One region of the Streptomyces sp. NPDC006487 genome, then DNA from elsewhere that is predicted to be linked to it. Evidence: predicted binding sites of a transcription regulator. Region 1 holds the regulator's gene; each other region holds the start of a gene.
The links. Region 1 encodes HrcA, which represses chaperone genes, less so after heat shock. Its sites were predicted from a motif close to TTNGCACTCNGNNNNNCNGAGTGCNAA; they were not measured.
Positions count from the first base shown of each region.

Region 2: a site for HrcA is predicted at 1,590-1,616, ahead of groES (co-chaperone GroES). Genes of this name have one in related genera too.
Region 3: a site for HrcA is predicted at 3,101-3,127, ahead of groL (chaperonin GroEL). Genes of this name have one in related genera too.

Region 1 covers NZ_JBIAHN010000007.1:187,278-191,684, forward strand. Annotated here, with positions in the region: gene ACFYM0_RS13940 (DUF3097 domain-containing protein) at 1-725, opposite strand, end outside; gene ACFYM0_RS13945 (MBL fold metallo-hydrolase) at 754-1,479, opposite strand; gene hrcA (heat-inducible transcriptional repressor HrcA) at 1,631-2,647, shown strand; gene dnaJ (molecular chaperone DnaJ) at 2,648-3,784, shown strand; gene ACFYM0_RS13960 (nitronate monooxygenase) at 3,976-4,407, shown strand, end outside.
Region 2 covers NZ_JBIAHN010000011.1:175,057-179,463, forward strand. Annotated here, with positions in the region: gene groL (chaperonin GroEL) at 1-1,001, opposite strand, end outside; gene groES (co-chaperone GroES) at 1,138-1,446, opposite strand; gene ACFYM0_RS20640 (response regulator transcription factor) at 2,039-2,731, shown strand; gene ACFYM0_RS20645 (sensor histidine kinase) at 2,724-4,151, shown strand; gene ACFYM0_RS20650 (LCP family protein) at 4,209-4,407, shown strand, end outside.
Region 3 covers NZ_JBIAHN010000021.1:46,649-51,055, reverse strand. Annotated here, with positions in the region: gene ACFYM0_RS32190 (glucosyl-3-phosphoglycerate synthase) at 1-275, opposite strand, end outside; SAM riboswitch class I at 474-632, shown strand; gene thrC (threonine synthase) at 650-1,960, shown strand; gene ACFYM0_RS32180 (MoaD/ThiS family protein) at 1,998-2,276, shown strand; gene ACFYM0_RS32175 (cold-shock protein) at 2,683-2,889, shown strand; gene groL (chaperonin GroEL) at 3,258-4,407, shown strand, end outside.

The DNA of each region.
Region 1 (4,407 bases):
ACGCGGGACAGGATGTGCTGCCAGGCGGCCCCGGTGTTCTCCGGCCAGCCCAGGGCGCGGCAGATGCCCGTCTTCCAGTCCTGGCCGGGCGGGATCACCGGCCAGGAGCGGATGCCGAGGGCCGAGGGCTTCACGGCCTGCCAGACGTCCACGTACGGGTGTCCCACGATCAGGACGTGCGGGGAGGTCACGGAGGCGGCGATGCGGGACTCCTTGGAGCCCGGGACCAGGTGGTCCACCAGGATGCCCAGCCGGGCGTCGGCCGCGGGGGCGAAGTCGGCGACGACGGCCGGGAGGTCGTCGATGCCCTCCAGGTACTCCACCACGACGCCCTCGATCCGCAGGTCGTCGCCCCAGACCCGTTCGACCAGTTCGGCGTCGTGGCGGCCCTCCACGTAGATCCGGCCCGCCCGGGCCACCCGCGCCCGGGCCCCGGGGACGGCGAGGGAGCCCGAAGCCGTACGGGCCGGGGCGGCGGGCCCCCGGGCCGGGCGGGTCAGGGTCACCACCGCGCCGTCCAGGAGGAAGGCGCGGGGTTCGAGGGGGAAGACGCGGCGCTTGCCGAAGCGGTCCTCCAGGGTGACGGTGCCCGCCTCGCAGGCCACCACCGCGCCGCAGAAGTCCGTACCCGCCACCTCGACCACCAGATCGGGATCGGCCGGCACCTCCGGGACGGGCTTGGCTCGCTTCCACTGCGGGGTCAGGTCGGGGGAGTACTCACGCATCCGGCCGAGGGTAGGAGAGCGGGCCGCCTCAGGTGCCCGACACGCCGAAACGAGCGGCCAGTGTGTCGCGTTGGGCACGGACGAAGGCCGCGTCGACCACCGCTCCGTGACCCGGCACGTACAGAGCGTCTTCCCCGCCCAGGGCGAGGAGCCGGTCCAGGGCCGCCGGCCACTGCCCGGGCACCGCGTCCGGACCCGCCTGCGGCTCGCCCGATTCCTCGACCAGGTCGCCGCAGAAGACCACCTCGCGGGCTCCGGGCACGAAGGCGGCCAGATCGTGCCGGGTGTGCCCCGGGCCCACGTTCGCCAACAGCACCTGCACTCCGCCCAGGTCGAGGGTCCACTCGCCCGACACCAGGTGCCGGGGGACCACCAGCAGGTCCGCCGCCTCGGCGGCCTCGGCCTCCGCGAGGCCGTGGCGGACCGCGTCGGACCGCAGCTCGTCCCGGGTCACGGAGAGCAGGGCGTCCAGTCCGACCGGGCCGTAGACCTCCGCCCCCGCGAACGCCGCACCGCCCAGTACGTGGTCGAAATGTCCGTGTGTGAATGCGAGATGGGTCACGCGCCGGCCCGCCAGCCGCTCCGCCTCGGACCGCACCAGCGCGCCTTCCCGCAGGGAGGACCCGGGGTCGATCAGGAGGGCCGAATCCTCGCCCACCACCAGTCCCACGGTGCAGTCCCACACGGGCAGGCGCTTGCGGCCGGCCCGTTCGGTGAGCCGTTCCCAGCCTGCCTCTTCCCAACGCACGTCCATGCCGCGACGCTACCTTGGCGGGCCGCCCTTGCTAGGGGTGTACCACCCCGCCGTACACTGACCGGGGGATCTCTGGCACTCGAACGCTCAGAGTGCCAGCAGGCAGGGCCTGCCGAAGCCGCGAACGACGGAAACGATGGAGGTGTGCGCGATGCTCAGCGAACGCAGACTCGAAGTGCTGCGCGCCATCGTCCAGGACTACGTCGGGACGGAGGAGCCGGTCGGCTCCAAGGCGCTCACCGAGCGGCACCGGCTCGGCGTCTCGCCCGCCACCGTGCGCAACGACATGGCCGTGCTGGAGGACGAGGGCTACATCGCCCAGCCCCACACCAGCGCCGGCCGGATCCCCACCGACAAGGGCTACCGCCTCTTCGTCGACAAGCTGGCGGGGGTCAAACCCCTGTCGACGCCCGAACGCCGGGCCATCCAGAACTTCCTCGACGGGGCCGTGGACCTCGACGACGTCGTCGGCCGTACGGTGCGGCTGCTCGCGCAGCTCACCCGGCAGGTCGCCGTCGTCCAGTACCCGTCGCTGACCCGGTCCACCGTCCGGCACGTGGAACTGCTCGCGCTGGCGCCGGCCCGCCTGATGCTCGTCCTCATCACGGACACCGGCCGGGTCGAGCAGCGGCTCGTCGACTGCCAGACCCCCTTCGGGGAGGCCTCGCTCGCGGACCTGCGGGCCCGCCTCAACAGCCGTGTCGTCGGCCGCCGGTTCACCGACGTGCCGCCGCTGGTGCAGGACCTTCCGGAATCCTTCGAGACCGAGGACCGGGTGACGGTGAAGGCCGTCCTCGACACCCTTCTCGAAACGCTGGTCGAGGAGGCGGAGGAGCGGCTGATGATCGGCGGCACCGCCAACCTCACCCGCTTCGGACACGATTTTCCCCTGACGATCAGGCCGGTGCTCGAAGCGCTGGAGGAGCAGGTCGTGCTCCTCAAGCTGCTGGGCGAGGCGAGTGAGTCGGGAATGGCCGTAAAGATCGGGCATGAGAACGCCTACGAGGGACTGAACTCCACGTCCGTCGTCTCGGTCGGCTACGGTTCGGGCGGCGAAGCAGTCGCCAAACTCGGCGTGGTCGGACCGACCCGCATGGACTACCCCGGAACGATGGGAGCGGTACGCGCAGTGGCACGTTACGTCGGACAGATCCTGGCGGAGTCGTAAGTGGCCACGGACTACTACGCCGTTCTCGGCGTGCGCCGCGACGCATCGCAGGACGAGATCAAGAAGGCATTCCGGCGGCTCGCGCGCGAGCTGCACCCGGATGTGAACCCCGATCCCAAGACGCAAGAGCGTTTCAAGGAGATCAACGCGGCCTACGAGGTCCTCTCGGACCCGCAGAAGAAGCAGGTCTTCGACCTCGGCGGCGACCCGCTGTCCTCCTCGGGCGGTGGCGGAGCCGGCGGGTTCGGGGCGGGTGGCTTCGGCAACTTCTCCGACATCATGGACGCCTTCTTCGGCCAGTCCTCGCAGCGCGGACCGCGCTCGCGGACCCGCCGCGGCCAGGACGCCATGATCCGCCTCGACCTGGAACTGGACGAGGCCGCCTTCGGCACGACCAAGGACATCCAGGTCGACACGGCCATCGTCTGCACCACCTGCTCCGGCGAAGGCGCCGCCCCCGGCACCTCGGCGCAGACCTGTGACATGTGCCGCGGCCGCGGTGAGGTCTCGCAGGTCACCCGGTCCTTCCTGGGCCAGGTCATGACCTCGCGGCCCTGCCCGCAGTGCCAGGGCTTCGGCACCGTGGTCCCGACCCCGTGCCCCGAGTGCGCGGGCGACGGCCGGGTCCGCTCCCGCCGCAGCCTCACCGTCAAGATTCCGGCGGGCGTCGAGAACGGCACCCGGATCCAGCTCGCGGGCGAGGGCGAGGTCGGCCCCGGCGGCGGCCCCGCCGGCGACCTGTACGTGGAGATCCACGAGCTGCCGCACCCGACCTTCCAGCGGCGCGGGGACGACCTGCACTGCACGGTCACCATCCCGATGACCGCGGCCTCCCTCGGCACCAAGTGCCCGCTGGAGACCCTGGACGGCCTGGAGGAGATCGACATCCGGCCCGGCACCCAGTCCGGCCAGGCGATCCCCCTGCACGGCCGGGGCGTCACGCACCTGCGCGGCGGCGGCCGCGGCGACCTGATCGTCCACGTCGAGGTCACCACCCCGAGCAAGCTGGACCCGGCGCAGGAGGACCTGCTGCGCCAGCTGGCGAAGCTGCGCGGCGAGGAGCGCCCGCTCGGCCAGTTCGCTCCGGGCCAGCAAGGCCTGTTCAGCCGCCTGAAGGACGCCTTCAACGGGCGCTGAGCCGCGCGCGGAGCAGCGTACCGGCAGCGTACGAGAACACCTGCGAGCCCGGTCCGGGGATGCCCCGGACCGGGCTCGCGGCATGCGGGACGGCAGGGCGGCGGCGGTATTCGGGCACCCCGGTGAAGGGGACTATGCCAGGCGAATGCCGTGATTCGGTCCCGTGAGCGGGACATGGCACGATGCAGCTCATGTCCTCCGCACCGAACGGTCTCTTCACGTACCCGATCGTGCAGGCGCCCATGGCGGGCGGCGCGTCCTGCCCGCCGCTCGCGGCCGCCGTGTGCGAAGCGGGCGGACTGGGCTTCCTCGCCGGCGGCTACAAAACCGCCGACGGCATGTACCAGGAGATCAAGCGGCTGCGCGCGCTCACCCGCCGCCCCTTCGGCGTCAACCTCTTCCTGCCGCAGACCGGGCACGTGGACCCGGCCGCCGTGGAGGCCTACCGCGGGCACCTCGCCAGTGAGGCCTCCTGGTACGAGATCTCCCTCGCCGACGAGGACATCATCGGCACCAGCGACGACGGCTACGACGCCAAACTGGCCATTCTCATCGAAGACCCGGTACCCGTGGTCTCGTTCACCTTCGGCCTGCCCTCACCCGCGGCCTTCACCTGCCTGCGC
Region 2 (4,407 bases), on a different contig from region 1:
TCGACGATGGTGGTGCTGTCCTTGGAGATCGTGACGCGGCGGGCGGAGCCCAGGACGTCCAGACCGGCCTGGTCGAGCTTGAGGCCGACCTCCTCGGCGATGACGGTGGCACCGGTGAGGGTGGCCATGTCCTGGAGCATCGCCTTGCGGCGGTCACCGAAGCCGGGCGCCTTGACGGCGACGGCGTTGAAGGTGCCACGGATCTTGTTGACGACGAGGGTGGAGAGCGCCTCGCCCTCGACGTCCTCGGCGATGATCAGGAGCGGCTTGGAGGCGCCGGCCTGGATGACCTTCTCGAGCAGCGGCAGGAGGTCCTGGATGGAGGAGATCTTGCCCTGGTTGATCAGGATGTACGGGTCATCGAGGATGGCCTCCATACGCTCCTGGTCGGAGACCATGTACGGGGACAGGTAGCCCTTGTCGAAGGCCATGCCCTCGGTGAACTCGAGCTCCAGGCCGAAGGCGTTGGACTCCTCGACGGTGATGACACCGTCCTTGCCGACCTTGTCCATCGCCTCGGCGATGAGGTCACCGACCTGCTGGTCCTGCGCGGAGAGCGCGGCCACGGCGGCGATGTCGGACTTGTCCTCGATCGGACGGGCGGTCGCCAGGAGCTCGTCGGAGACGGCCTTGACGGCGGCGTCGATGCCCTTCTTCAGGGCGGCCGGGGACGCACCCGCGGCAACGTTGCGCAGACCCTCGCGGACCAGCGCCTGCGCCAGGACGGTGGCGGTGGTGGTGCCGTCACCCGCGACGTCGTTGGTCTTGGTCGCGACCTCCTTGACGAGCTGCGCGCCAAGGTTCTCGTACGGGTCGTCGAGCTCGACCTCACGGGCGATGGTGACGCCGTCGTTCGTGATGGTCGGAGCGCCGAACTTCTTGTCGATGACGACGTTGCGGCCCTTGGGGCCGATCGTCACCTTGACGGTGTCGGCGAGCTTGTTGACGCCACGCTCAAGGGCGCGACGGGCGTCCTCGTCAAACTTGAGAATCTTCGGCATGGGAGCGGTTCAGCCCTCTCGTTGCTATCCCCGGCCGCTCACCGCGACCGCCTGTCAGACACGAACTACGCCCCTCGCCGCCCGGCATCAGCAGGGGTGACCAGGGGCGTAGCTCAAAGCAAAACTGGAGAAGTGATTACTTCTCGACGATCGCGAGCACGTCGCGGGCCGAGAGGACGAGGTACTCCTCGCCGTTGTACTTCACTTCGGTGCCGCCGTACTTGGAGTACAGGACGACGTCGCCGACGGTGACGTCCAGCGGGAGACGCTGGCCGTCCTCGAAGCGACCCGGACCCACGGCGAGGACGACGCCCTCCTGGGGCTTCTCCTTCGCGGTGTCCGGGATGACCAGGCCAGAGGCCGTGGTCTGCTCGGCGTCGAGCGGCTGGACCACAATGCGGTCCTCGAGCGGCTTGATGGCAACCTTGGAGCTGGTGGTCGTCACGATCTGACCTTCCGCTTCGGAGATCCGGGGTTAATTGTCTGAGGTTGCGACCAGGTCGATCCGTCGTCGCGGGTGCCGGATCTGCCTGTCGCTGTGTTGGCACTCACCAGGGGCGAGTGCCAGACGCGAGACTATTCCGGGGATTAGCACTCGGTCAAGCGGAGTGCCAATACGCGCCGCTGGATTCGTAGCCGGGGCCGCCTGCGCGAGCCCCGGATCCCGCTCCCTCGGGGCACCCCCGAGCCCCCGATCCCCGCACCAGCGCTGCCGGGGGCCAGTCCCCGGACCCCGACGCCTCCAACGCCGGCGGGGCTGAATATCCCGGACCGTCGGCGTCCACCGGCAGGCTGACATCCGCCAAATCCAGCCTCGCCGGCGTTTGAGGCGCGGGTCCGGGCAGCGCCCGGGGAACGGCGGAAGGGCGGGTAGGGGACCTTGCCCCGCAGGGCCCGGCCGCCCGCACCCGCCCACCGGACCCAAGCCGGGACGGCGGTGGCGCCAGCACCGACCGGTCGCCGCCGGACGGAGTCCGGCGCAGCGGTGCGAGCGGCGCGTCGAGGAGGCATGGTGCCCGGTATGTGAGGCTTGGGGCATGCGGATCCTGGTCGTCGAAGACGAAGTCAGCCTCGCCGATTCACTGCGGCGCGGCCTCTCCGCCGACGGCCACTGGGTGGATCTCGCCCACGACGGCCACCACGGACTGGATCTGGCCCTCACCGGAGGCCCGTACGACGTGGTCCTCCTCGACCTGATGCTCCCCGGCCTCTCGGGGTACGAGATATGCACCCGGATGCGTTCGCACGGCGTCGCCACCCCCGTGCTGATGCTGACCGCCAAGGACGGCGAGTACGACGAGGCGGAGGGTCTGGACTCGGGCGCGGACGACTACCTGACGAAGCCGTTCTCCTTCGTCGTCCTCGCCGCCCGCCTCCGCGCCCTCACCCGCCGCGCCGCCGCAGCGGGCGACGCCGCGCGGACCGGCGTCCTGCAGGCCGGCGACCTCGTCCTCGATCCCCGCGGCCGCCGCTGCCGTCGCGGCACGCACGAGATCGAGCTGACCGCCCGCGAGCTCGGCGTCCTGGGCTGCCTGATGGAACAGCCCGGCCGGGCCGTCGCCAAGCAGGACATCCTCGACGAGGTCTGGGACACCCCGCACGGCATCGACCCGAACATCGTCGAGGTCTACGTCTCCTCGCTCCGCCGGAAGATCGACGCCCCCTTCGGCCGACGCTCGATCCTCACGGTGCACGGCACCGGCTACAGGATGGCCCCGGACGGTGGCTGAACCCCGGCCACCGCACCGGCCCCGGTCCCGCCGCCTCGGCAGCCTCCGTGCCCGCGCCGCCGCGGCCGCCGCCCTCGCGATGGCCGCCGTCCTGGCCGCCGGCGGGCTGTGGCTCTACACCCTGCTGCGCGCCAACCTCATCGAGAACGCCACCGGCCGCACCGAGCTCGCCGCGCGCAAGGTGGCCGCCCAGTACGACACCGGGAGCCTTCCGGCCCGCGGCCGGCTGCCCGCGCCCGAGGGCGGGGTCGACCTGGTCCTCGTACGGAACGCGGCCGGTGCGGTCGTGGCCACCAGCGGGGACCTGAAGGACACCCCGGAGCTCACGGAGCTGACCCCCGCGCCCGGCCGGGACGTGCGGTCGGCCGTCCTGCCTCCCGCGCGCCCCGGAGCGCAGCGGCGTGTGGTGGTCGCCGTGGACGCGCCCGGTCCACCGGGGGCGCACGACCCGCACACCGTCTACGCCGCGACCGTGCTCGGCGACGTGGACGACGCCAACCGGGCCGTCGCGCTCGGCCTGCTGGCCGGCGCGCCCCCGCTGATCGTCTTCTCGGCGGCCCTGGCCTGGTGGGTGACGGGCCACGCGCTGCGCCCGGTCACCGCGATCCGCACCGGGCTGGCCGCGGTCACCGGAAGCGAGCTGGACCGGCGGGTCCCGGACCCGGGCGGCGCCGACGAGATCGCGCAGCTGGCCCGGACGGTCAACGACACGCTCGACCGGCTGGAGCGCAGCGACGCGCGGCAGCGGCAGTTCACCGCCGACGCCTCGCACGAGCTGCGCAACCCCCTCGCGGCCGTCCGGACCCGGCTGGAGGTGGCGCTGCGGGACCCCGACCGGGAGTCGGTGGCGGCCGCGCTGGCCGATACCGAGCGGCTGCAGGCCATCGCGGCCGATCTGCTCCTGCTGGCCCGCCTCGACGGCGGGCCCGCGCCGCGCACCGAGCCGGTGGACCTCGCGCTGCTGGCCGCGGAGGACGCGGCGCGGCGCCCCGCTCCCCGGGTTCCGCTACGGCTGGACGCGGGAGCTCCCGTACCGGCCGCCGGGGATCCGGCGCGGCTGGAGCGGGCGCTGGCCAACCTGGTGGACAACGCCCTGCGGTACGCCCGTACCGGGGTCGTGGTCCGGGCCGCGGCCGAGGACGGCTGGGCGCTGCTGGAGGTCACGGACGACGGGCCGGGCATCCCCGAGGCGGACCGGGACCGGGTCTTCGAGCGGTTCGTACGCCTGGACGCGGACCGGGGCCGGGCCGGCGGGGGCACCGGCCTGGGGCTGGCCATCGCCCGGGAGATCGCCCGGGCGCACGGCGGTGAGGTCCGCGCGCTCCCGGCGCCCGCCGGAGGCGCCCGGCTGGTGCTGCGCGTGCCCGCCCCGACCGGGCCCGCCCCGGCCGCGTCCGGCTCTGCCCGCACCCGCCCCTGAAGGCGCCTTCAGGACCCTCAGGGTTCCTTCAGCACCGGTACCCCAGCATCGACAGGCATGAGCGCCCACCGCAGGAAGCCCCGTGAACCGAAGCCCCCGGTGTCCGCGTCCCGCGGCCGTGGTGGCAGCCGCGGCCACAGCCGCCGCCGCAGGCTCACCCGCACCCTGCTGGCGTCCGGCTGCGCCCTGGTGGTGCTCGCGGGGGCGACCGCCTGGTACCTCTACGACGACCTCGCCTCCAGCATCGGCAGCTCGA
Region 3 (4,407 bases), on a different contig from region 1:
CGGGCCCCGGCCTTGGCCGCGACCTCGGCGGTGCGGTCCGTGGAGCCCGAGTCGATCACGACGAGCTCGTCCACCAGGGGCACCGGCAGGCCCTCGATCAGATCGCGCCGGATCACCTCGACGATCTCGCCGACCGTCGCCTCCTCGTTCAGCGCCGGCAGCACCACGCTCACCGTGGTGCCCGCTGCCCGCTTGGCCGAAAGCAGCTGGCCGAGCGGTCGGTCGGCGGCTGACCAGGAGCGGTCTGCCAACCAGCGCTCCACCTCTTCCAGCACCTTCAGCACTCCCTGGTTCATCATCGGGTTCATCAGTGGTTTGGACCGAATTGTGATCCATCTCGCGGTTCGGACGGCTGTCTCAACCACCCGGGCCTTCGGTTACAGTCTTGAACAACGCGAAGGTCCACCGCATGCCGGGGGTCCCCGCGTACAAACGCACCGGCGCGCCACAGAGCGCGTGTGCCGGTGCCATACCGCTCATCCAGAGGGGCAGAGGGACACGGCCCGTTGAAGCCCCGGCAACCCTCCAGTCGGTTCTCGCGATCGCGCACACCAGCGCCGCCAGCGAGGTCCCCGGCTAGGGAAGGTGCCAATTCCGTCTCATGGCGAAGTGCGCCATGGGGAAGATGAGGAGAAAGGGCCTCGCCATCATGGCTGCACAGTCTGTCGCAACCTCTGCCGAAACCGTTGAAACCAGCGCTTCCGGCACCTCTGTCGATCTCGGTCCCGCCACCGGCCTTTCCTGTCGTGAGTGCGGTACCCGCTTCGAGCTCGGCCCGATCTTCGCCTGCGCCGAGTGCTTCGGACCGCTCGAAGTCGCCTACGAGCTGCCGCTGGGCGACCCGGAAGCCCTGCGCGCCGCCATCGAGGCCGGCCCCAACAACATCTGGCGCTACGCGCCGCTGCTGCCCGTCCCGGCGGACGTGGCCTCCAAGCCGAGCCTGAACCCCGGCTTCACCAAGCTCGTGGACGCGGCCAACCTGGCCAAGGAGCTCGGCGTCACCGGCAAGCTGTACGTCAAGGACGACTCCGGCAACCCGACGCACTCCTTCAAGGACCGCGTCGTGGCCATCGCCGTCGAGGCCGCCCGCGCCTTCGGCTTCACCACCCTCTCCTGCTCCTCCACCGGCAACCTGGCCGGCGCCGTCGGCGCCGCGGCCGCCCGCGCCGGCTTCCGCTCCTGCGTGTTCATCCCGCACGACCTGGAGCAGGGCAAGGTCGTCATGGCCGGTGTCTACGGTGGCGACCTCGTCGGCATCGAGGGCAACTACGACGACGTCAACCGCTTCTGCTCCGAGCTCATCGGCGACCCGCTGGGCGAGGGCTGGGGCTTCGTCAACGTCAACCTGCGCCCGTACTACGGCGAGGGCTCCAAGACCCTGGCGTACGAGATCTGCGAGCAGCTCGGCTGGCAGCTGCCCGACCAGATCGTCATCCCGATCGCCTCCGGCTCGCAGCTCACGAAGATCGACAAGGGTCTGCAGGAGCTGATCAAGCTCGGCCTCGTCGAGGACAAGCCGTACAAGATCTTCGGTGCCCAGGCCGAGGGCTGCTCGCCCGTCTCGACCGCCTTCAAGGCCGGTCACGAGGTGGTCCGCCCGCAGAAGCCGAACACCATCGCCAAGTCGCTGGCCATCGGCAACCCGGCGGACGGCCCGTACGTCCTGGACATCGCGCGCCGTACCGGCGGCTTCGTCGAGGACGTCAACGACGAGCAGGTCGTCGAGGCCATCAAGCTCCTCGCCCAGACCGAGGGCATCTTCGCCGAGACCGCGGGCGGCGTGACCGTCGGCGTGACGAAGAAGCTCATCGAGAACGGGCAGCTCGACCCCGCGCTGACCACCGTGGTCCTGAACACCGGTGACGGCCTCAAGACCCTGGAGGCGGTGGCCGAAGGTGGTGGCCAGACCGCCACCATCCGCCCGAGCCTGGACGCGTTCCGCGCCGCCAACCTGGCCTGATCCTCTTCTCCCTGCACACCGGAAAGGCAGTAGCGCCATGAGCGTCAACGTCCGCATCCCCACCATCCTGCGCACCTACACCGGCGGCCAGGCCGAGGTCCCCGCCGAGGGCGCGACCCTCGAAGAGGTCATCCGGTCCCTGGAGGCCAGCCACCCCGGCATCGCCGCGCGCGTCCTGGACGACCAGGGCAAGCTGCGCCGCTTCGTCAACGTCTACGTGAACGACGACGACGTGCGCTTCGAGGGCGGGCTGCAGACCTCCACCCCGGACGGCGCCGGCATCTCGATCATTCCCGCCGTCGCGGGCGGCTGCTGAGCCCTCGTACGGCTTGCGCGAGACCTCGTAGAAACTGAATTGCCCCCTCCGTTACCAAACGGAGGGGGCAATTCTGCTGGGTTGGGCGCGGTAGAGTTGGGGAAGTCCCCTCCGCTGTTCTTGCCCGCCGCATATGAGCGGGCCGCGAGAGGGTTGACATTGAGTCAACATGCAAGTGCGCTATGGGTCCTTGGCGTGGTTTGTCCGGCCCGAGTTGCCCTGGAATATTCCGAGTTTTCACCCTATTTCAATCTTTTACTGTGTCCAGAATTCTCGTCGGAATGACCTGTTGCAGACAGCAGCGGTGCGGATACATTCAGCCCCGGTCGAGGCGTTCCGGCGCAAGTTCTGACCCGGGACCGCGAAGTGCGGTCCTGCGCAAGGGCCAGTAATAGGGGAGTTAGGCATGGCTCAGGGCACCGTCAAGTGGTTCAACGCGGAGAAGGGCTACGGCTTCATCGCGGTCGACGGTGGTGCGGATGTGTTCGTCCACTACAGCGCCATCCAGATGGACGGGTACCGCACCCTTGAAGAGGGTCAGCGGGTCGAGTTCGAGATCTCGCAGGGCCAGAAGGGTCCGCAGGCGGACATGGTCAAGCTCGCCGCCGGCTAGTCCGACCGCGATCGACCACCGACACGTACGGGCCACGCACAGCGGCCGCGTGCGACGGCACAACGGCATATGTACGAGGGGCCCACATCCTGGACACGGGATGCGGGCCCCTCGTGCGTGGCGGCTCCGGCACCCTTGGCGCGCCCGGCTGTTCATCCCGGGTTGCCCGAAGCCGCTTGCACTCGAGGGGGTCGAGTGCTAATCATTGGCGTTAGCACTCTCCTGGTGAGAGTGCTACCTATACGAGGACCGGGTCAGTGAGGCCCACGGGGTCCGGCGGGAAGAAACCGCCGGGCACGCAGGCCGTCCGTCGCGGGCGCGGGCGCGGTCCGGGAGCAATCCACCGCTGTCCGGGAGGACCACTTCAGATGGCCAAGATCATTGCGTTCAACGAGGAGGCCCGGCGCGGTCTCGAGCGAGGCATGAACCAGCTCGCCGACGCCGTCAAGGTCACCCTTGGCCCCAAGGGTCGCAACGTCGTCCTTGAGAAGAAGTGGGGCGCCCCCACGATCACCAACGATGGTGTCTCCATCGCCAAGGAGATCGAGCTCGAGGACCCGTACGAGAAGATCGGCGCCGAGCTGGTCAAGGAAGTCGCCAAGAAGACGGACGACGTCGCCGGCGACGGTACGACCACCGCCACCGTTCTCGCCCAGGCGCTCGTCCGCGAGGGCCTGCGCAACGTGGCCGCCGGTGCGAACCCGATGGCCCTCAAGCGCGGTATCGAGAAGGCCGTCGAGGCCGTCTCCGCCGCCCTGCTGGCGCAGGCCAAGGATGTCGAGACCAAGGAGCAGATCGCTTCGACGGCCTCCATCTCCGCCGCCGACACCCAGATCGGCGAGCTCATCGCCGAGGCCATGGACAAGGTCGGCAAGGAAGGCGTCATCACGGTCGAGGAGTCGCAGACCTTCGGCCTGGAGCTCGAGCTCACCGAGGGCATGCGCTTCGACAAGGGCTACATCTCGGCGTACTTCGCCACCGACATGGAGCGCATGGAGTCGTCCCTCGACGACCCGTACATCCTGATCGTCAACTCCAAGATCGGCTCGGTCAAGGACCTGCTGCCGCTCCTGGAGAAGGTCATGCAGTCCGGCAAGCCGCTGCTGATCATCGCCGAGGACGTCGAGGGCGAGGCGCTCTCCACCCTCGTCGTCAACAAGATCCGCGGCACCTTCAAGTCCGTCGCCGTCAAGGCCCCGGGCTTCGGTGACCGTCGCAAGGCCATGCTCGGCGACATCGCCATCCTCACGGGCGGCACGGTCATCTCCGAGGAGGTCGGCCTCAAGCTCGAGAACGCCGGTCTCGACCTGCTCGGCCGCGCCCGCAAGGTCGTCATCACCAAGGACGAGACCACCATCGTCGACGGTTCCGGTGACAGCGACCAGGTCCAGGGTCGCGTCAACCAGATCCGCGCCGAGATCGAGAACTCCGACTCGGACTACGACCGCGAGAAGCTGCAGGAGCGCCTGGCGAAGCTCGCCGGCGGTGTTGCGGTCATCAAGGCCGGAGCCGCGACCG